3 regions of the Paenisporosarcina sp. P4_B8 genome follow, and region 3 is predicted to be linked to each of the others. Evidence: riboswitches for the same ligand, from Rfam matches in the RefSeq annotation. Region 3 holds a riboswitch; each other region holds the start of a gene.

Region 1 (7,611 bases), on a different contig from region 3:
CTATTTGGACCTGCAGATTAAAAATGAAACGAATGAACCTTACCAACTAATCATTTACGTAACCGATCAATCTTTGGTAGGCGAATGGCGAACGACACAACCTTCTTTGACGACCTACAATGTTTATGAAAAAGAGCATTGGTTCACATTAGAACACTGGGGCGGGTACGTACGTCACAACACGATATACCGAGAAGTATTCAACCGTTTCGGAGAACGAATCGATGACGAGTTCATTACTGAAAACCATGCCATTACCATGTATGAACCTTTTCTGACGGATGGTAAGGCATAAAAGAAACAGCTCAGCAGGAATCTGCTGAGCTGTTTTATTGTTCAACTTAAAAAGAAAGAAAAAATGACTATTTCGATTAACATTTACGGATGAGGTTTATATGTTTTGTATAGGGGTAAATTTGAATTAGAACATTAGAAACATTTCAACTATCACAAAATATGAGGAGGAAACTAACATGGCAGATTGGAAAAAAACATTATTAGCAAGTGGTCTAGTAGGTGGAATCGTTTTGGGTGGTTTAGCAGGTTGTGGTGACGGAGTTGACCAGGATAATGGTGTCAATGATGGTGACCAGAAGGACGAAGTAGATTCTGAAAACAAAAACACTGAAGAAGGCGAAGAATAATTCAGCAGATTTAAGGAGCGTAGAGCTCCTTTTTTTGTGGACAATAAGTGATGTTAATGGATTAAGCCTTGTAACACCCATCACTCTATAGCTTTTTAGCAGTCCCCAAAATTTTCTAAAATTGAATTCTTCATCCTATTTCTATTTTCGATACTACAATGGGAAAATCCTGTTTGAACTTATGAACTGGAAACCGATCAAATAAAAAACCATCTCCTTTTTTTCGGGAGATGGTTTTCATTATGATTTGAATAAATTCAGCCAGCCTTTGTATTTAAACCAGGCGAACATTAACAATCCGATAAGTGCCATTCCGCCTAAAGCGAAAAAGTAGCCATATTTCGTCTCGAGTTCCGGCATGTTTTCAAAATTCATGCCATATACCCCTGCTACAAATGTTAGTGGAATGAAAATGGAGGATACAATCGTTAAAATCATCATGATTCGGTTCATTCGGTTGGAGTTCATTGCCATATAGCTATCTCGAATATCTGCTGTAAGTTCTCGGTTTGACTCCACAATTTCTGTCAGTTTGACGAGGTGATCAGAAATATCCGCAAAGTAGGAATGTTCGTGCTGTTGAAGGTTAAAACGACTCGAGTTTAATACACGGTACATCAAATCACGCATCGGCAAAATCGTTCGGCGCAACCATAACAAGTCACTGCGCATTTCAAAGACGGTATCCATCGAAAAATGCTTCATATCAAACGTCATCTGATCTTCAATTTCGTTCAAATGGTCCTCAATCTTGTACACAAGTGGAAAGTAGGAATCAACCACTTTGTCGAGAATTTGATACATCGCATAAATCGCTCCACGTTCCCAGAAGGAGGCATCGCGTTGCAATTTTTCTCGAACCAAGTCCAATTCTTGAACGGCATTATGATGAAAAGTAACAACAAAATTCTTTCCGACAAATAAATCCAATTCCTCGGCTTCAAGCGTCTCTTCATTCAGCGTATGGACGACAAAGAAATGATATCCATCGTGGTAATCGACTTTCGGGCGCTGCAAGCGGTGTAAACAATCTTCAATCGCTAGTGGATGGAAATGAAAGAACGAATCAAGCAAAGCCCATTCAGTGGCTGATGGTTTGTCAAAATCAATCCAGTACCAGTCGAATGACTTTTTATGTAGATCTTCTAAAGGAAAGTCCATTTCTAATTGACTATCAACGGTAACTCCAAATGTTCGAATCATAAGTAAAACCTCGTTTCACACGGTAAATGCTAGTAGTAGTTTACCACGAAAGTTCGATGTGCTTGTATTGAAGCCTATAAAATTCGTTTGAAAAAGGAGAAGTTACCAGTCGATTTCTTATGACTTCGCATTAAAAGCTCATTTTCTAAATAATGTCTTAACAAGTCATTCACATCCTCTTCATATTCATCGGCTACACTAAAGGTGCAAGCTCAAATCCAAGGAGGTCCTACATGAGTCAAACACGTTTAAAAAAGAAAGCTTTACCTATCGCAATCCTTTCGTTTTTAGCCATCAGTGGAGTCGCGGGAACCATTGCCACATTTCCATTTCATAAACGACAACGAATACCTCTAAAAGCTAGATAAAGGAAAAATAAAAAATGCGATTTAAAAGGAGAGTCATTAACGTGGAAATTCAACGAAGACCTTGGAAAAAAATATCTTTGACGCGATTTATGGACTTCATAAGTAAGTCCACTCAAAGAGCACAAGAAAAGAGATTTTCTCAATTAAATTCATCACAGACACCTTGGAATTAACTAAACGCAATCATATATAAATAAATGGATTCTCTTTAATACTCTCATTTCTTATGGAGAGTTTTTTCTTGTTTAAAAATCCTTTATACGGGAATTTACATATCTTTAATAACTTTTACCACTCCATACGCTGACAGATACGAAATCGGGATGAGAAGAAAAAGAATAATCAATCCAATCATCGTACCAAGCGGAGAGATAGGAAGTAGATTACCTGCAAAAAAACCAAGTAACTGATAAAAAATGACGAAAATGACGATGGACATGATCAAAATAATGATCTTATTTTTGAAGGTTTTCATTGTGGTTCTCCTTCCGCAACAACCAAATATATTATCATTAAGTATTACATTTACTTCCAATTGTTACAACTGTTTCTTTAAAGCGAGCGCATCGTTTGACTCTCTGTAAAATATAGTTTATTCTAGCCATGGAATTAATAAATTCATAAAGCGCCATTTTCACAATGGCGGCCAAGTTTTCTAGGGTTCCGCAAACAACCGGTTTGGTCTGGTCCGAGAGAAAACGCTTTGCACACACGCAAGGATACACGGAAGGATAAAAGCCTGGGAGATGACGTATGATACGTTTATCTCTCGGGCTTATTTTGATTTGGAAAAGGAGTATGTTTTCATGAATAAAGAATGGATGAAAGTCTTCATAGCAGCATTTTTTGAGGTATTTTGGGTAATTGGTCTCAAGCATGCGGATGATATCTGGACATGGTTGGGCACGGCAATTGCTATTTCGGTGAGTTTCTATTTAATGATTATGGCAGGGAAAACACTTCCTGTTGGAACCGTGTATGCAGTGTTTGTCGGACTTGGTACAGCTGGGACAGTGATTGCGGATATCCTCTTTTTCGGGGAATCATTTAGTATCGCAAAAATTGCCTTGATTGCACTTCTGTTAATTGGGGTTGTCGGGCTTAAGCTGGTGACAAAAGAACAGGAAGAGGTGGAATCCTAATGGCGTGGATATTCTTAGTCATTGCTGGATTGTTTGAAATGACAGGTGTGGCGATGATCAGTCAAGTGCATAAAAGTCGCAATTGGAAGTCCATTAGCGGATTGTTCGCAAGCTTTTTGGCAAGCTTCCTGTTCCTTGCACTCGCCATGGAAACCCTTCCGATGGGTACGGCATACGCAGTGTGGACAGGTATTGGTGCTTCAGGTGGAGCGATTTTAGGCATGATTTTATACGGGGAGCCTAAAACATGGCTGCGCATGCTGTTTATTGCCATGGTGTTAGGAGCGGCTGTCGGTTTGAAATTTATTTCTTAGGACTGTCATATCTATTTCCCGGCAAACATAGCATAGCTTTATCACACGTATAAAAAGCAGTATATTTGAATTTATTAGAAAATTATGTTGACAAGTATTTTGCACCCTGTCATAATCCAATTTAGATTTTAAAAAATATCATATCTACATTTTTCTTATCAAGAGCAGGTGGAGGGACTAGCCCTATGAAACCCGGCAACCGACTTACGCGAGTAGGCACGGTGCTAATTCTTGCAGCAGTAGCTGACAGATAAGAGGATGTTAGTTCAACTACTAACCTCTTCTTTTTTGTGAAGAGGTTTTTTATTTTCCCTAAAGAGGTGAAGACATTGAGTGAAGTAATCGCGACTTATTTAGTCCATAGCATAGAAGGAAATTTAGAAAAAAAAGCAGAAGGCATCGCACTTGGCTTGACGGTCGGATCATGGACCGACTTACCGCAACTGGAACAACAGCAACTGAAGAAACATAAGGGACGCGTTGTATCTGTCCAAAAAGAAAATAGTCAATTAGAAAGCAGAACGAAAGGAATTATTCGCATTGCATACCCCAAGGCGAATTTCAGTCCTGATTTGCCAGCCATTTTAACGACGACTTTTGGCAAGTTATCACTGGACGGGGAAATCAAATTAATTGATTTGGAGTTCAGTCCGGAATTAACGGGCCACTTTCCAGGTCCGAAATTCGGCACAGAAGGAATCCGACAACTGACAGGCGTGCAAGAACGACCATTTGTCATGAGTATCTTTAAAGGCATACTCGGGAAAGATTTGGACTTTTTACTGACACAACTGGAACACCAAGCACGCGGTGGTCTGGATTTTGTGAAAGATGATGAAATTTTATTCGAAAACGAGTCGACGCCTTTTGAACAACGGATTGTAAAAGGACGTGAAGTACTCGAGCATGTTTTCTCGGAGACAGGTCACCGCACACGTTACGCAGTGAATTTGACAGGACGTACATTCGACTTAAGAGACAAAGCAAGACATGCGACAGAGCTAGGGGCAGATATGTTGCTGTTTAATGTTTATGCATACGGATTGGATACACTGCAAAGTTTAGCTGAAGATCCAGAAATTGCGATTCCGATTATGGCACACCCAGCTGTTTCGGGAGCATTCACTCCATCCCGAAAGTATGGTCTCTCAAACCACCTCGTACTGGGTAAATTATTGCGACTTGCCGGGGCGGATTTCTCGTTATTTCCCTCACCATATGGCAGTGTGGCCTTGGAAAAATCAGAAACACTAAAAATTGCAGATGCACTCCAGGTTCCTGGTTTGATAAAGACCTCTTTGCCAGTGCCTTCAGCCGGAATTCATCCGGGCATGGTGCCGCAACTGATTGAAGACTTTGGTATTGATTCCGTCATCAATGCAGGTGGCGGGGTGCACGGACATCCGGCAGGTTCTGCGGCGGGGGGCAAAGCATTCAGGCAAGCGGTTGATGCAATGCTATCAAGGAAGACCTTATCAGAGGCTGCGCAAACAAATGCAGAACTGCAACAAGCACTGGAATTGTGGGGTGACAAAGTACGATGACACCACCCGTTATATTTTGTGATTTTGATGGCACGATTACCACGAAAGATAACATTATGGCCATCATGAAAAAATTCGCACCACCTGAGTGGGAGCCGATTAAAGACCAGATTCTCGACCAACAAATAACCATTCAACAAGGCGTGACACAACTTTTCAACTTGTTATCAACCGACCAAAAAGATGAAATTACCCAATATGTATTGGAACAGGCACAAATTCGAGAAGGATTTGAGGATTTTGTGGCCTATACGAAAGCACAGAAGATTCCACTCTTTATTGTATCTGGTGGCATTGATTTCTTTGTTAAGCCACTCGTGAAGGAACATATAGAAGACGACCGTATTTACTGCAACGTGGCAGATTTTTCTGGAGAAACCATCACAATCAACTGGCCTCATTCATGCGATGAACATTGCTCGAATGGCTGTGGTTGTTGTAAACCATCCATCATTCGCAAACTGAGTGACGACAACACTTACAAAATCGTCATCGGTGATTCCATTACCGATCTGCAAGCGGCCAAACTGGCAGACAAAGTCATAGCGCGGGACTTCCTCATCGAAAAGTGCGAAGAACTCGATATTCCTTTTGAGCCATTTGAAACATTTACAGACGTGATTCACATTTTAAAGCAATTGGAGGTACGCACATGAGCAATTACTTTTCCCGTTGGACCGAGCTTTCGGCCATAAAAAAAGAACTCGCAGACCGCGATTGGTTCTACGGCACGAGTGGTAATTTATCGATTAAGGTAACGAATGAACCGGTTACATTCCTCGTTACAGCATCCGGTAAGGACAAACGGAAATTCACGGATCATGACTTTTTACTAGTTGATGCAGCTGGTGAAAAGTTGGAGGAAACGACGTCAAAGCCATCGGCCGAAACGTTGCTCCACGCTAAGATTTATAACAAAACAAATGCCGGGTGTGTCCTTCATGTGCACACGATTGACAACAATGTCATCACGGAACTGTATAAACATGAAACACATATCGATTTCACCGGAAATGAAATTATTAAAGCACTCGGTTCCTGGGAACAAGATGCCAAAGTCAGCATTCCGATCATTCCAAATGTCGCGCATATCCCGACACTTGCTGAACAATTTGATCGTTATGTAACAGGGGACATGGGAGCAATCCTGATTCAAAATCACGGCATCACGGTGTGGGGCAAAGACGCTTTCGAAGCGAAAAAATATTTGGAAGCATGGGAATTTTTATTCTCGTACCAAGTGAAAATCGCAACTATAAAACATGTAGTGGGGAGTTATTAAAAATGGCATACATTCGCAAACACGCAAACAACGAACGCATTGAAGAAGAGCAAGCAGTCATCGACTTTTTGAACAGCAATGAAGTTATTTACGAAAAGTGGGACATCGAGAAGCTTCCAACCGGACTTCGTGAAAAATTCAATCTAACAGATGAAGAAAAACAACAGATTCTATCCGCATTCGGAATCGAAATTGCTGACATTTCCGAGCGACGCAACTACCAGCAAGCGGATGTGATTTCACTCTCTGAATCAACGCCTAACTTGGAACAACTGTTGAAAAATTTCCAACAGGAGCATCATCATGAAGACGATGAAGTACGTTTCATCGTCAGCGGTCACGGCATTTTCGTCATTCAATCGGAAGACGGAGAGTTCTTTGATGTCGAGTTGCAACCGGGAGACTTAATCTCTGTACCTGAAAATGTACGCCACTACTTTACGCTGATGGAAGACCGCAAAGTCGTAGCGGTGCGCATTTTTGTCACGACAGAAGGCTGGGTACCGATTTACGAGAAGGAAACAGTCGCTTAATTAGAGGTTGATTACTTTTTGACCACTTGATAAAGGTCTGTGACCAGTCAAGGTTGATTTTCATCCGGTCAGCCGAAGTTTTTGACCAGTCAGCAATGGTTTTTGTCCATTCGCCTGGACACGGACAAATCATCCTTTCCAGACACACAATAAAACCTGACATCCCGTAAGGAGTCAGGTTTTTTGTACTTATTACACACGATGGGGGAAGAAAGAGTCGTGCGTCATAGTCGGATGTGAGGATTAATTTCTATAAATTAATATAGACAACTTGCACCGACAATAATTAACAAGATGAAGAGAACAACAATCAACGTGAACGTAGAACCGCTAGTATTGCAGCATTCGTATCCCATGCCTTACACCACCTTTTTAGAAAGGATGCTTTAGCATATGCTCATCTTTGGCACTGACTCGGGAAAAAATCACGGTTCACTACACAAGATTGTTTCTTGCTTCACTTTATTTTATTTGGCCACACCATTCTTCTTTCAAGACGGCATTTACTTTGGCTAAGTTGAACTTTTGATACCCTTGACCTTCTGCCCATGCTTTAATCCCCGCGTGTTCAGGGTCATCTT
Region 2 (7,611 bases), on a different contig from region 3:
TATTGAGAGCCGATTCTCCGTGCCCCGGCAGATCCCCCATTACAACATGAAATCCTGAACTCCTGAATTCTTCTATTAACCAGGCGTACCTACGATGATGTTCATACGCGCTGTGTACGATGGCGATGACTGCTTTTGCCTGTCCATCAGCTTCCCATTTCCACATAATCATCGCTCCTTCTATTTCTTTATTCGACGAAGTCATCCTTTTTTAGTTCCTCTTTTTTTGTATAATGAAAGCATATGGCAAGAAGAAACGAGGTTTTAGAATGATTTACCCATTTAATGATAAAACACCCATGATTGACCCATCTGTTTATATTGCTGATTATGTCACAATAAGTGGTGATGTGACAATCGGTCCAGAGTCCACTATTTGGTTTAATACCATTATTCGTGGTGATGTCAATGCGACACGAATCGGCCGAAAAGTTAATATTCAAGATTTGTGTTGCCTTCATCAAAGCCCTGCCGCTCCATTAATTTTGGAAGATGAAGTCACCATCGGACACCAAGTAACTTTACATAGCTGTACCGTACGAAAAGGAGCATTAGTTGGCATGGGTTCCATTGTGCTGGATGGCGCAGAGATTGGTGAAGGTGCATTTATTGGTGCAGGCAGCTTGGTACCTCCCGGTAAAGTAATTCCCCCAGGTATGCTTGCATTGGGACGTCCGGCAAAAGTGGTTCGTGAATTGAACGCTGAAGACAAACTAGATATGGAACGTATTGTGAGAGAATATGCTGAAAAAGGACAGATTTATAAGGAAATGCAAAAACAAAAGTAAACGGATATTAAGGACCGGGTAATTGAGCCCGGTCCTTTTAATATGTTAAAGCATTCTTAGATTTATTCCCGTTCAAATTGATTTGTTCCCGTTCACTCTTCGATTCTTCCTGTACGAATGCACTTTGTTCCCTTTCAACTGGATTTATTGCGGTTCACAGCTGATTCAACCCTTCCTCCCACTAATTTCCAACAAAAAAGCCATTCCAGGTCATACCCCGGAATGGCTTCTCACTCTTAAACGCCTGCTTTTTCTTTCAAAGTAGCCGCTCTGTCTGTTTTCTCCCATGGTACATCCAAGTCTGTGCGACCGAAGTGTCCATAAGCAGCTGTTTGCTTGTAAATTGGACGACGTAGATCTAACATTTTGATGATTCCAGCTGGGCGAAGGTCGAATGAATCACGAACAATTTCAACAAGTTTCGATTCTTCTACTGTACCTGTACCAAAAGTATCGATTGCAATTGATACTGGTTGAGCAACACCGATTGCATATGCAAGTTGAACTTCGCAACGGTCAGCAAGTCCTGCTGCTACGATGTTTTTCGCTACATAGCGTGCAGCATATGCTGCTGAACGGTCAACTTTCGTAGCGTCCTTACCAGAGAATGCGCCGCCACCGTGACGAGCGTATCCACCGTAAGTATCAACGATAATTTTGCGACCAGTTAAACCAGCATCCCCTTGTGGTCCACCAATTACGAAGCGACCAGTTGGGTTAATGAAGTATTTTGTATTTTCGTCAATTAATTCTGCCGGAACGACAGGATTGATGACATGTTCTTTCAAGTTACGTTGAATTTGCTCAAGTGTTACTTCTGGGTGATGTTGAGTAGAAATAACGATTGTGTCAATACGCAACGGTTTATTGTTTTCATCATATTCTACAGTTACTTGTGTTTTGCCATCTGGACGTAAGTATGGAAGAATTTCTTCTTTACGAACTAATGCTAAACGACGAGCTAACTTATGAGCCATACTAATTGGAAGAGGCATTAATTCCGGTGTTTCATTACAAGCAAAACCGAACATTAAACCTTGGTCACCTGCACCGATTGCTTCGATGTCTGAATCTGTCATCGAACCTTCACGTGCTTCCAGTGCTCTGTCAACACCCATTGCGATATCAGCAGATTGCTCATCGATTGCAGTCAATACTGCAGAAGTCTCTGAGTCAAAACCATACTTTGCACGTGTGTAGCCGATTTCACGAACTGTTTCACGTACCACTTTTTGAATATCCACGTATGCAGATGTTGTGATTTCACCGGCAACAAGCACTAAACCTGTTGTTACAGTGGTTTCACACGCAACACGTGCATTTGGATCTTCAGTTAAAATAGCATCTAAAATTGCGTCTGAGATTTGATCACAAATCTTATCCGGATGCCCTTCTGTTACTGATTCTGATGTAAATAGACGACGAGTTGTCATTTAATATTCCTCCTATATCCTTCGAGATTGCTCTCGGAAAATTCAAACGGTACTCATTTCCCATGTCCAGCTTATTCAGTTGAATAAAACCTTCCGCCTTTTCGGGCTTCTGCACACGAGGATAAAGGGAGATGTCATAAAAAAAACCCTCTCTCACGTAAAATACATGAGGAAAGGTATTCATGTATAGGCACCTTTCACTCTTATCATCCAAGGAATTCACCTTGTTTCAGGTTCAGCACCTTTGCCAATTACTACTTGGTTCATAATTGCAGGTTGCCGGGTTTCATAGGGCCTGACCCCTCAACCAGCTCGGGATAAGAGTATCCGTTCAGTTTTACATCATAATAAACTAATGAAGCCTTGTCAAATATTTTTTTCGTTCTATATAAATGTTCGAAAATCAGATATAATTAATTAGGCTATTAGTGTAGATTATTAAGCGTAATGTGTTATACTAATTTTCGAATCAAGGTTAACCCGATATAAGGGTAATATACGATAAAGGAAGGTACATATACATGAATTCAGTGAACACGATGAACGAGCTGAACGACTTGTTAAATGGCCAAAACGTGCATGTGCAACTTTCAGTCCCACAACTTGTGGAGAAAGCAACATTACGTGGAGAAGCTGTCTTAACACCAACTGGAGCTGTAAAAGTAGTGACAGGAAAATATACAGGACGTTCTCCTAAAGACAAATATGTTGTTGTGGAAGATAGCTCGAAAGACAAGATTGATTGGGGCTCAGTAAACCAACCAATATCATCTGAAATTTTCAACTCTTTATATAAAAAAGTTGTGAACTATTTAAAAACAAAAGAAGAGTTATTTGTCTTTAATGGCTTTGCCGGTGCGGATAAAGAATCTCGCCTTTCATTGCAAGTAATCAATGAATATGCTTGGCATAACCTTTTTGCACACCAATTATTCATTCGTCCGACTAAAGATGAGTTGGCATCGCATGAAGCACAATTCACAATCGTTTATGCTCCGACTTTCAAAGCAGATCCTGCAATCGATGGTACAGGTTCCGAAACGTTTATCATTGTGTCAATGGAAAAACGCATCATTTTAATCGGTGGTACTGAGTATGCCGGTGAAATGAAAAAATCAATTTTCTCCATTATGAACTACTTGCTTCCTGAGCAAGGCATACTACCGATGCACTGTTCTGCAAACGTTGGTGAAAAAGGCGATGTTGCTTTGTTCTTCGGATTGTCCGGAACAGGAAAAACAACATTATCTGCTGATGCAGATCGTAAATTAATCGGCGATGATGAGCATGGCTGGTCAGATAACGGCGTATTCAATATTGAAGGCGGCTGTTACGCAAAAGCAATTAACTTAACACGTGAAAATGAACCACAAATTTTCGATGCAATCCGTTTTGGTTCTGTATTGGAAAACGTGGTATTGGATCCTGAAACGCGTATACCCGACTACGAAAATGTTTCGTTAACTGAAAATACGCGTGCTGCTTACCCATTACAAGCAATCGACAATATTGTTGATCCTTCTGTAGCGGGTCATCCAAAAACCATCATTTTCTTAACTGCAGATGCGTTTGGGGTATTACCTCCAATCAGTAAGTTGACGAAAGAACAAGCGATGTATCACTTCTTAAGCGGATTTACATCGAAGCTTGCTGGTACAGAGCGTGGAATTACATCTCCACAAGCAACATTCTCAACTTGTTTCGGTTCTCCATTCCTTCCCCTTCCTGCAACTGTATATGCAGAAATGTTAGGGAACAAAATCGATGAGCATGATGCACAAGTCTTCCTTGTAAATACTGGCTGGACTGGTGGCGAATATGGCGTTGGTAGCCGTATGAAACTTTCTTATACACGTGCGATGGTTCGTGCTGCATTGGAAGGCAAATTAGATAATGTTGAAATGGATAAAGGTTCAGCATTCGGTTTAGCTATTCCTAAAGAAGTACCTGGCGTACCGTCTGACGTATTAAACCCACGCGATGCATGGGCGGATCCAGCAGCATACGATAACAAAGCTCAAGAACTGGCTAATCGATTCCGTGAAAACTTCATTAAATTCGGATCAGTGTCTGAAGAGATTATTTCTAAAGGCGGTCCGATTATCTAGAATAAAAAAATGGCTTGCACTTCATGTGCAGGCCATTTTTTTACTTCGTATATTCAAAAACTGTCTCTTCGGGAAAGTAAGATTCTATCTCTTTAGCATCCTCTTTCGTTATCTGGTAGAAAAACAATTCAGATCCGTGATATTTAACAGTACAAATATGTGCACCATTTCTCTTGAATACTAATGTATACCAGGGAATCCTGGTATGTCCTTCATTTACCCCATACAGCAGCAAGTCTTTTAGCTTCTGATTTAGAGGCATTGTAAAAATGACCAATCCACTTCCATATCGAATGGTATGAGCGAAAGGTTTAATCTTAAGAATTGCTTCTTTTTCATCTTCACGACAATGCACTTCGACTTCTGTAAACACTGGAAGTACCTCATTCATTAACGGAAACCAATAGCTAATACTCTTCCTAAGCTTGTTGGTTTCACTGGTTAGTAATAAAGAGTCGTATATTATATGTAAATTTCCCATGCCTCACCCTCCTCTGCTTACATGAGGTGTTCTTTGAAGTATTCCGCGTTCTCGATTTCAGGGAATAGCGCTTCAAATTCTTCCGCTTCTTTCTCATTTACTCCATATAATACAATTTCTGAACCATATTGTGCTATCTCAAGCATTTGAATATCTTCTTTATAAAAGAATATAGTGAACCATTTTAAACCACCGTCTGCATCAATCGAATGATTACGTAAATAGTTACAGTTTTCTTCGTCCAATGTAATTGTAAACGATTTTACAAGTCCTTGATTCACAGAATGTGCAGAGAGTCTGGTCAATTCCTCAATATCATGCACTTCTTCCTGCCAACATAGAATTTCCACTGAAGCATATTCACTCGTATATGAATCCCAAAGCTTTTTCCAATATGACGTATCATTAGGGACAGAGGTTTTGTTAGCAGTACTGCTAGTCTTTAAATGAATTCGGATATGTTTCATATATTAATCCCCTTGTCGTTTCATCCAGTCCGTTAAATCTCTGACAGTTTGTCTATTGGTTTTCGAAGGGAAATAATGTGTGTAATCTTTAAAATACCAAGTCTCAAAATTTTTATTTCCATCGATGAGTGCTTTTTCGAGACGTAAGGCATGTTCAATTCCGACATTCCCATCTTTTCGTCCATGGATAATTAGAATTTTGGCATCAATAGCACTGACATGTTTGAGTGGTTGACGAAGTTCATATGCCTCAGGTGCATTCGTAGGATTACCACCAATCACCCGCTTCATCATTCTACGCATGTCTTCACGTTCCTCATAGGTGAGAACCATGTCTGACACACCTGACCAGGTGACAACCGATGTAATATCTGAACGCAGAACAGCCGTCCATAAAGCCATAATTCCTCCACGAGAAAATGCAAACAAATGAATACGGTTCACTGAAATAAACTGTCTTAATACTTCTACTCCATTGGTAGCGTCAAACCGATCTTCCCCAGCAAATTCATCTCTACCTTCGCCGCCTCTGTTCCCACGATAATAAGGGGCAAACACCACGAATCCTTGTGTGGCAAACTGAGCAATTCGAGCAGATCGAACCATACCAATGTTTTGAATACCTCCACGTAAATAGAGGATTCCCTCATACTTGCCTTCTTTGCGTGGCTCCGCGAGTAACCCTTTTACCCTGAATCCACATGACCAATAGACAATTTCCGTTAATTTAACTTGTGGATTTGGACTTGGATACGGAAGTCTGTGTACAATTGTTCCGTCTACTTTCATCTAACATCACCTGTTCCAACATTTTTCGCATTCCGTCATCTGTCATATGAAAACTAAGATTAGTTGATTTGAAAAACTCCTGTATCGTCATCCATACAGGTCCCTCAGTCTCAAATCGTTCACTATTGTTTTCAATTGAATCAACTGTTGCACGGAAAACCGCCTTACAAAAAGGCTTACGCTCATGCACCATATATTCTGCAAACCATATTAAATTTGAAAGTTGTGCGCCTGTTTCTTCAAATACTTCCCGTTTTGCTGCTTGTTCTAACGTCTCGCCTGATTCTACTTTTCCACCGGGAAATTCAATCCCTCTTTGTGGATGTTTTGTTAGCAACCACTGGTTCTGCCTGTTCGCTAGCACGAGTACATGTGTGGTAGGAATTAAAAAGGCATTTGGTTCAAATGATAACGTAACTTTTAACCCATGCTGATCTACAAAAGAAAACATGCCTGCTACACTCCTTTCAAATAGTGTAGCGAAGGCATGCACAGCATTCAACTATAATAAGGCAATGTTTCTATTTGTTGTTTTGCTTCTTCATTTCCGTACTCATGAATGACAGCGTATAACTTTTTCAATCGCAAATCGACACCATCATTTTCTGGGTCTAGATGGTAAGGGACATAAGGCGTTTGAGCTCTCCAAAAACCTTTCCATTCAAAGGATTCCTTTTGATCAAATAATTGATCTAGTACGGTTAAAACTTCGGGCTCGGCTTCAATCTCATATTCCCATGGCGAATCCTCAGGATGGAAATAGTATCGGTGATGAGCGACCGAAACATATACTTTTGACATTTTTTCAACCCCTTTTTTCTAGCATGGCATTATGGATATATTTCATGCATGCAAACGATAGGAGAATTGAAAAAAGCAAATTCCCATAAGGAATTTGCTGGAAATGCTTATTTGTTTGTATCGCCTAAAAAAGCATTTAACATCCATTGATGTTTTTCAATCGATTGATACACTGCATTCAATACATCTTCTGTCATATCGTCTTCATCTTTTGCAGCTTCGTCCATCCCTTTTTTCAATGATTTCATAATTTTACCGAAATCTTTTACAACTGTTTCAACCATTTGCATATCATTTTCTTTGCCTGTCGCTTCCGTAACATCTGATAGTTCTAAATGCTCCTTCAATGTGGCAACTGGTTTACCGCCTAAAGTAAGCAAACGTTCGGCAATTTCATCCATATGTAACGTTGCTTCATTGTAAAGTTCTTCAAACTTTGCATGTAATGTAAAGAATTGAGGTCCTTTTACATACCAATGGAAATTATGTAACTTCGCATACATTACTGACCAAGTTGCTACTTGCTTATTTAGTTCTGTATTTAATGCTGCTGACATAAAAACTTCACACTCCTAAGTTTATTTATCGCTCTGAATACTTTCAATTTACCACTAAGTTCTCTACAATAAACATACAGAACGAAGTGGAGTGAAAAAAATGTTAGCATTTATGATAATCGTCTCAATAGTAATGGTCATCGGCATCACCATGATGTTCCTTCTTGCAACTAAAAAAGCGTATAAA
Region 3 (7,611 bases):
CACTTCTTTGGAAGACATGCGGTGAACATCTTTTCCTTCCAATAGGACAGAACCGGTTGTCGGTTTCAATAAACGTGCAATGGAACGAAGCAATGTTGACTTTCCGCAGCCGTTGCTGCCAACAAAAACGGATATTTCCCCACGGGGTATATGTAAATTCAAATTTTCAAATAGTAAATGATCAGTATATCCAATTGAAAGGGATTCAGCTTTAACAGCAGTATGCATCATTGTAACCTCCATCTAACTGATAGGTGTTCTCACTTAAAACATCATACCATAAAACAAAGAATTAATGAGAATGATTTTCATCATTTACTGGAAAAGTCTTTACAAAATTGTGAAGTTGTCGGTGCAGGATAAGTAATCATGACCTACTTATGATGTTTTCTGCGATTCCCATAAAATATATGCCGGAAGGTGCAAAATTAGGTGACGTTTATTGGGAAATTCAATGTCATGGGAAATTCCATAAAAAAACAAGCACAGTCTGTCAGGAGGACAGTCAATGCTTGTTTTTTTATGGCAATATTAAGCTTGTCTTTCAAACAGTTGAATCATTTCAATCATGACTTTGGTTGCTTTTTCCATGTTATCGACTGAAATGTATTCATACTTTCCATGATAGTTTTCGCCACCTGTAAAGATATTAGGTGTTGGCATCCCCATATATGATAATTGTGAACCGTCAGTACCTCCACGAATTGGGATGACTAATGGATTAATTGATAGATTCGTCATCGCTTCATGTGCAATGTCGACAATTTCTTTTACAGGCTCAATTTTTTCACCCATGTTGAAATATTGATCATGCAGTTCATACGAAATTGCATTTGATCCGTATTCTGCTTTGATTTTTGAAGCAGCTTCTTCAAATAATACTTTCTTCGCTTCGAATTTTTCACGGTCGAAGTCACGTATGATATAAGACAATTTGGCTTCTTCTACATGCCCGTTGAAATTCATCAAGTGGATGAATCCTTCATATCCTTCAGTCTTCTCAGGCACTTCATCTGCAGGCATATAAGATTGGAACTTCATGGCGATGGTCAGAGCGTTGACCATTTTGTTTTTAGCTGAACCTGGATGAACGCTTGTCCCACGTGTGATAACTTTAGCACCAGCTGCATTGAAACTTTCAAATTGAAGTTCTCCAAGAGGTCCGCCATCCATTGTATAAGCATACTTGGCATCAAATTTTTCAACATCAAATTTATGTGGCCCACGCCCAATTTCTTCATCTGGAGTAAAGGCAACACGAAGTTTGCCGTGTTTAATGTCTGGATTATTAATTAGAAACTCCATAGCTGTCATAATTTCAGCAATTCCTGCTTTGTTGTCGGCACCTAGTAAAGTCGTGCCATCAGTTGTTATTAAAGTGTGCCCGATATAATTATTAAGCTCCGGGAAATCGTCAGGAGACATAACGGTTTCTTCGTTTAATCGGATGTCGCCACCTTCATAGCAATCGATACGCTGAGGGTTTACATTTTTACCTGTATAATCAGTTGCTGTGTCGACGTGAGCTAAAAAGCCGATTGTTGGCAATTCACGTTCTGAATTTGCAGGCAAAGTGGCAAATAAATAACCATTGTCATCAAGTGAAATGTCTTCCATTCCGATTGAAGACAATTCTTTTTCTAGTTCGTGCAATAAGTCCCATTGACCTGGTGTGGATGGACAAGTGGTGCTTTCAGCATCTGATTGTGTATCAATTTTGGCATAACGTACAAGGCGTTCGATTAATGTTTCTTGCATGGTTTCATCTCCCTTAGAAAAGTTGGTTCGGAGTTGGGCAGATATTGACCGACATGATGCGGGCCAGTAGTCTTTACCCCTTACCTCAGTTTAGCACTTTCATTCGGTTCACGGAATAATGATTGTTCTGGCCGAATGAAATTTTAACGACTTTTTAGTAAATTCGGAATAAAAAATAGATTCCCCAATTAATTGGAGTGAGTCACTTTTTTCTTTTTGATAACCGAAGAAACTCGTGGTTCCATCCCGGATCTCAAACGGTGTATATTCTCGCGATGCTTCCATAATGCGAGTAAGAAGAGTGCGGTGGTTATGACAATTGGCATAGTACTTTCTGTAATCAAAAAGGCTAAAATGATATATGTAATATATAAGAACAGTACACCGATTAATAAGTAATCTGTCACCAATGAAACGACAATCAGCAAGATAAGTCCAACCAATCCGATTCTCCAATCCAGTACTAACATCACTCCAATAACAGATGCCGTTCCTTTACCACCATCAAAATGCATCTGAAATGGATAATTGTGACCTATTACGACAGATGCCCCCACAAGAAATAATAGGACCCATTGATACTCCAAGGAAAGATCAGTTGATTCGAATATAAGACGCAAAAGGACGATAGCAAGTATTCCTTTACCAATATCAATAAATGCGACGAGTGCCCCGTATTTCCAGCCTAATACAATAGTGGCATTGGATGCCCCCGCATTCTTTACTCCCTGTTCCTTTACATTCACCCCAGAAAGCCGTTGCGCCACATTTGAACCGTGGAGACAGCCAATTAAATAACCTGATAGTAAGGTGATTAGCACCCATAATGCAAGATTCATATTCCCAACCCCTTTTTTTCACTAACTCTTTAAACGTTTAAGTGTTGGCAGAAGTTTCAAAAAATTATATAAATAATTCTTGACTATTTATGGATATTAAACATATACTGATTCTCAAGATGGAAAACTGAATCAAATACTCTTATCCAGAGTGGCGGAGGGACTAGGCCCTGCGATGCCCGGCAACCGGCAAGTGATTAACTTGCAAAGGTGCTAATTCCTACAGATTTCTTTAGTGGAGATCTGAAAGATAAGAGGAGGAACACGCACTTGTGAGCCCCTCTTCTTAAGCGAAGACGGGGCTTTTTTCTGTTCATAAAACTCCTCTTTCGCCTCCACGCTTCCATCTAAAACACAATCCAGGAGGGAAAACAATGACAAATCTTCAACCGGAAACTCTACTTTTACACGGAGGTCAGCAGCCGGACCCAATCACGGGTTCCCGTGCAGTGCCAATCCACAAAACAACTTCTTTTGTTTTCAGAGATACGGAACATGCCCAAAACTTATTCGCCTTGCAGGAAACTGGTCACATTTATTCACGCATCGGCAACCCGACTGTGGACGTATTTGAACAGCGAATCGCGTTATTGGAAGGTGGCACAGCAGCGGTAGCCCTATCGAGCGGCATGGCTGCGATAGCCTTCTCCATTCTGAATGTAGCAGGAGCCGGTGATGAAATCGTCGCTGCTGGCAATTTGTATGGTGGGACCTACAATCTATTTGCTAATACACTTCCACGGTATGGAATCACGGTGAAGTTTGTTGATTCCACCGATCCTGAGAATTTCCGCGGGGCCATTACCGATAAAACGAAAGCCATTTTCGGGGAAATCATAGGAAACCCAAGCCTTCATGTATTGGACGTAGAAGCTGTAGCTGACATTGCACACGAGAACGGAATCCCGTTGATTATCGATAATACGTTTGCAACGCCATACGGAAGCAACCCTATTGAATTCGGTGCGGATGTAGTCGTTCATTCAGCTACGAAATGGATTGGGGGACACGGTACGTCAATTGGCGGTGTCGTTGTGGATGCAGGTAAGTTTGATTGGAACAGCGAGAAGTTTCCTGGCTTTACGGAACCGGATACGAGCTACCATGGCCTTCGTTACGGGATTGATGTCCCACAAGTGGCTTTCGCGATTAAACTGCGGGTCCAGCTACTGCGTGACTTCGGTCCATGCCTAAGCCCGGATAATGCATTCGCTTTTTTGCAAGGTCTTGAAACATTGCATCTCCGCGTACCGAAACATAATGAAAATGCAATTGAAGTCGCACAATACTTAGCAAATCATCCGGCAGTAGAATGGGTAAGTTTCAATGGTTTCGAATCTCATCCATCTCATCAATTGGCAAACAAGTACTTAAAGAATGGATACGGCTCGATTGTGAATTTTGGCATTAAAGGAGGTCGAGAAGCAGGACGAAAACTTATCGACCATGTCCAAATCTGGTCGCATGTGGCTAATGTAGGGGATGCAAAATCGCTCATTATCCATCCTGCTTCAACAACCCATCAACAGTTAAGCAGTGAAGAGTTGAAGCAATCGGGTGTAACAGAAGAGTTGATTCGTCTATCAGTAGGATTGGAATCTGTGAAAGACCTGGTAGCCGATTTGGGGAAAGCAATAGAACATGCCACCGTCGTAACGGTTTAATGTGGAGGTGAATTTAATGGCAACAGGAAGTGTGACAATCGGGAATTTTCAACTAGAGTCTGGGGAATGTCTTGAGCATGTTGAACTTTCATATGAAACTCTTGGTCCTCCAGAAGCACCAGTTGTTTTGGTTTGTCATGCGTTAACTGGCAATCAATATGCCATTGGATCAAAGGAAACACCAGGCTGGTGGAGCGGGTTAATTGGACCGGGAAAGAATATTGATACCGACTCTTTTCGAGTTATTACACTGAATGTCCTTGGAGGATGCTCGGGTACGACGGGGCCGTTGACCATCAATCCCTCTACAGGCAATCCATATCGATCATCCTTTCCGACAATTACAATTCGCGATATGGTGCATGCGGAAAAAAAGGCATTACTAGCTTTGGATATTAATCGGCTTCATGCGGTAGTTGGTGGGTCACTTGGTGGCATGCGTGTTCTGGAGTGGGGATTACTTTATCCAAAAGATATGGATATTCTTATTCCTTTAGCAGTTACCCCTTATCTAAGTGACACAGGTATTGCTTTTAACTACATTGGAATCCATGCAATTGAGACGGATGCGAATTATCTCAATGGAAACTATACCTGTTCCTCGGATATCAAGGGGTTTGAAACGGCTCGAATGGCGGGGCTGGTCACTTATCGTAGTGAACAATTACATAAGAACCGTTTTGCCAGAAAGACCAGAAGCAATGGATTGTTCGAAATCGAATCCTATATGAAATATCAAGGGGTAAAACTGGCTAACCGTTTTGATGCGAATAGCTACCTTACCTTGTTAAGAGCAATGAATACCCATGATATCGGAAGGGGTAGAGGCGGTATAGAAATTGCGGCAAAGCAATTTGAAGCAAAAGTGATTACCATAGCATTCACATATGATTTACTATATCCACCTGAGGACATTTGCTCTTTTGCGCATCTCGTTCCTGATCATCATTTCTGCATGGTCAACACACGATTCGGTCATGATGGCTTTCTGACTGAATTTGAGACATGGGGAGATATATTATCTGTTCACTTGGGGGTAAAGTCATGGCGACGATTCAAGCAGCAATCTTAGGTTTTGGCACAGTTGGTCAAGGTATTTACCAAATACTTAATGAGAAAAAGGATCAATTAAAAGAATCACTTGGATTAGATATAGACATCAAAGCAATTCTGATAAGAGATAAGACAAAAAGCCGCTTGGCAGCTCCAGGCGTATTGTTCACTGACAACTTTGATGAAATTGAAGCTATCCCAGAGCTTCAAATTGTTTTTGAAGCCATTGTGGGGGAAGATCCTGCTTACGATTATTTATGTAAGGCCATCCAAAAAGGTTGTCATGTCATTACGGCTAATAAAGTCATGTTCTCAAAGCGTGGCTTGGAATTACAAGAACTGGCAAATAGGCAAGGTGTCCATGTGGGATATGAAGCAACTACAGCTGGCGGTGTTCCCATAATTTCAACTTTGAAAAATATTCTTCTAGTAAATCAGGTTCAAAGAATTCAAGGGATATTAAATGGAACCTCGAATTACATCTTAACTCAAATGAGGGTACAAGAAAGCTGGTTTCAGGATGCTTTGGAGGAAGCAAAGCTACTGGGGTATGCAGAGGCAGATCCTTTCAATGACATTTCAGGTCAAGACGCATTTCGAAAGCTTATGATATTGAGTAATTTAGCATTCGGTAAACAACCAAAGTGGGATGATGTATCGATTGAAGGAATAGCAGATATCACTCTTGAACAAGTACTGGCGGCTGCAAGGGAAGGTTTGCGATTCAGACATGTGGCAGAAATTGTCGAAAAGGTAGATGGATCCTTACATGCAAGTGTTGGTCCAAGATTGGTAGGTCCAGAGCATCCTTTGTATGCAATTGAGGGAGTAAATAACGCAATTGCGCTTGAAACGGATTACATGGGAACTTTAACTTTAGTGGGCCCGGGAGCAGGTAAATTCCCGACTGCAAGTGCCATGGTGAAAGATTATGCAGAAATTATCGGCAAACAGACTCAAATTTTAGTCACCATATAAGAAAATCGAACCGCTACATTCTCTCCAAATGGAGAAATGAAGCGGTTTTTCTATTGGGGAAAATAACGCACTTATTATATAGAAGGAATACATTAAAAACACTTGATTTTAAGTATCTTGAATCCGAGGTTATTGGGATTACATGGAAAAAATAAAGATTCATTATACCCTTTAATTGTAAAAAAAAGGTTTATTGAAGGTAAAAAAGTTGTGATTTAAAATTATATCAAATTTAACGAATCGCATTATATCAACGTTTTGGTGATTAGGTAAAAATAAATATCGTGAAATGGGTTAATTTACATGGTGCAAGGGAACTATGAAAATAAGATGGGAATATTATCCAACTTTGACATTAGAGGTCAGGAAGTGGTAAATAATATATGACCTTTGAGGTATTCAATGAAGGATTATACCTAAATAAGTAAAAAAGAAACCATTTTGAAAAGAGGGATTAATGAATGTTAGAGGCAAAAAGGCGTGCGGCTGTATTCTTTATTTTGGCCTTTATTTTAGCGGCCGCCACTGGGTATATGGTCCTTCAGAAAGTTAAAGACTTAAATTCCGAATTAGGAGCAATGACAAAAATTTATGTGGCAAATGGAGAGATTCTTTCTCGAGAAGTAATTCAGGAAGACCAAGTAACCGTTATGGAAATTCCAAATAAGTTTGTAGTTAAAGATTCTCATATCACATCGTTCGAAGAACTGCAGTACCAAGTTTCCGTCCTGCCTCTCAAGGAAGGGGATATCATCACCAAAAGCATGATCAAACCAGCTACAACACTTCAAAATGAAAATAATCGGTTGGTCAGCTTAAATAGCTCAGAAAAAATTCAATTTGACCAAGTAATCGAAACTCTAGATCGAGTGGATATTGTTGTATCGACTGATAATAATGGCGACCGCAAAACGACCATGTTCATGAAAGATGTGGTAGTAAGATGGGCGTTAGGTAATAAAGATGGCATGAGAGGGATTTCAGTCGAAGTGACAGCTGAACAAGCACCTAAACTAATACATATGCAAAATTATGCTGATCATATTCGAATATTAAAAGCTAATGTTGGTCAAAATAGCCTGCCTCTAGAAGAAACTGAAGAACAAGCAGCGCAGGAGGATGCAGCCGCACAGCCAAAGTCGGAAGCTAAACCAGCAACTCCACCAGCAACGAAGCCTGCACCTACACAACCAAAGGATAATACAAAAAAAGAAACACCGAAAGCAGCAGGAACGACTTCAGGCAGCGGACAGTAAGGTAAAGAAGAGAGGCTGACAAGATGGAATCAAATATAAATATTTTGATTGTTAGTGAAGGGG

What was found. Region 3 has a riboswitch for S-adenosylmethionine ahead of AC1DSK_RS00675 (O-acetylhomoserine aminocarboxypropyltransferase/cysteine synthase family protein). Riboswitches for the same ligand answer to the same signal wherever they lie in the genome.
Region 1: linked by a shared signal. The riboswitch ahead of AC1DSK_RS10795 (2,3-diketo-5-methylthiopentyl-1-phosphate enolase) and the one ahead of AC1DSK_RS00675 (O-acetylhomoserine aminocarboxypropyltransferase/cysteine synthase family protein) in region 3 are both predicted to bind S-adenosylmethionine.
Region 2: linked by a shared signal. The riboswitch ahead of metK (methionine adenosyltransferase) and the one ahead of AC1DSK_RS00675 (O-acetylhomoserine aminocarboxypropyltransferase/cysteine synthase family protein) in region 3 are both predicted to bind S-adenosylmethionine.

What each region holds. Positions count from the first base shown of each region.
Region 1 is NZ_JBFUHX010000010.1:30,860-38,470, forward strand. Features, by position in the region: gene AC1DSK_RS10760 (VanW family protein) at 1-295, shown strand, start outside; gene AC1DSK_RS10765 (hypothetical protein) at 474-644, shown strand; gene corA (magnesium/cobalt transporter CorA) at 885-1,847, opposite strand; gene AC1DSK_RS10775 (hypothetical protein) at 2,081-2,215, shown strand; gene AC1DSK_RS10780 (hypothetical protein) at 2,484-2,690, opposite strand; guanidine-I (ykkC/yxkD leader) riboswitch at 2,860-2,963, shown strand; gene AC1DSK_RS10785 (DMT family transporter) at 3,022-3,357, shown strand; gene AC1DSK_RS10790 (DMT family transporter) at 3,357-3,671, shown strand; SAM riboswitch class I at 3,824-3,928, shown strand; gene AC1DSK_RS10795 (2,3-diketo-5-methylthiopentyl-1-phosphate enolase) at 4,001-5,215, shown strand; gene AC1DSK_RS10800 (2-hydroxy-3-keto-5-methylthiopentenyl-1-phosphate phosphatase) at 5,212-5,871, shown strand; gene AC1DSK_RS10805 (methylthioribulose 1-phosphate dehydratase) at 5,868-6,497, shown strand; gene AC1DSK_RS10810 (cupin domain-containing protein) at 6,500-7,030, shown strand; gene AC1DSK_RS10815 (YjcZ family sporulation protein) at 7,288-7,386, opposite strand; gene AC1DSK_RS10820 (plasmid pRiA4b ORF-3 family protein) at 7,493-7,611, opposite strand, start outside.
Region 2 is NZ_JBFUHX010000013.1:10,160-17,770, reverse strand. Features, by position in the region: gene AC1DSK_RS12685 (alpha/beta hydrolase) at 1-166, opposite strand, end outside; gene AC1DSK_RS12680 (gamma carbonic anhydrase) at 270-788, shown strand; gene metK (methionine adenosyltransferase) at 1,025-2,221, opposite strand; SAM riboswitch class I at 2,422-2,545, opposite strand; gene pckA (phosphoenolpyruvate carboxykinase (ATP)) at 2,743-4,329, shown strand; gene AC1DSK_RS12665 (hypothetical protein) at 4,370-4,810, opposite strand; gene AC1DSK_RS12660 (hypothetical protein) at 4,828-5,277, opposite strand; gene AC1DSK_RS12655 (alpha/beta hydrolase family protein) at 5,281-6,066, opposite strand; gene AC1DSK_RS12650 (NUDIX domain-containing protein) at 6,005-6,517, opposite strand; gene AC1DSK_RS12645 (transposase) at 6,565-6,867, opposite strand; gene AC1DSK_RS12640 (Dps family protein) at 6,975-7,424, opposite strand; gene ytzI (YtzI protein) at 7,525-7,611, shown strand, end outside.
Region 3 is NZ_JBFUHX010000001.1:127,889-135,499, forward strand. Features, by position in the region: gene AC1DSK_RS00660 (ABC transporter ATP-binding protein) at 1-228, opposite strand, end outside; gene pepT (peptidase T) at 532-1,758, opposite strand; gene AC1DSK_RS00670 (glycerol-3-phosphate acyltransferase) at 1,947-2,597, opposite strand; SAM riboswitch class I at 2,737-2,854, shown strand; gene AC1DSK_RS00675 (O-acetylhomoserine aminocarboxypropyltransferase/cysteine synthase family protein) at 2,972-4,261, shown strand; gene metX (homoserine O-acetyltransferase MetX) at 4,278-5,333, shown strand; gene AC1DSK_RS00685 (homoserine dehydrogenase) at 5,306-6,292, shown strand; gene AC1DSK_RS00690 (CpaB family protein) at 6,754-7,548, shown strand; gene AC1DSK_RS00695 (CpaE/TadZ family protein) at 7,572-7,611, shown strand, end outside.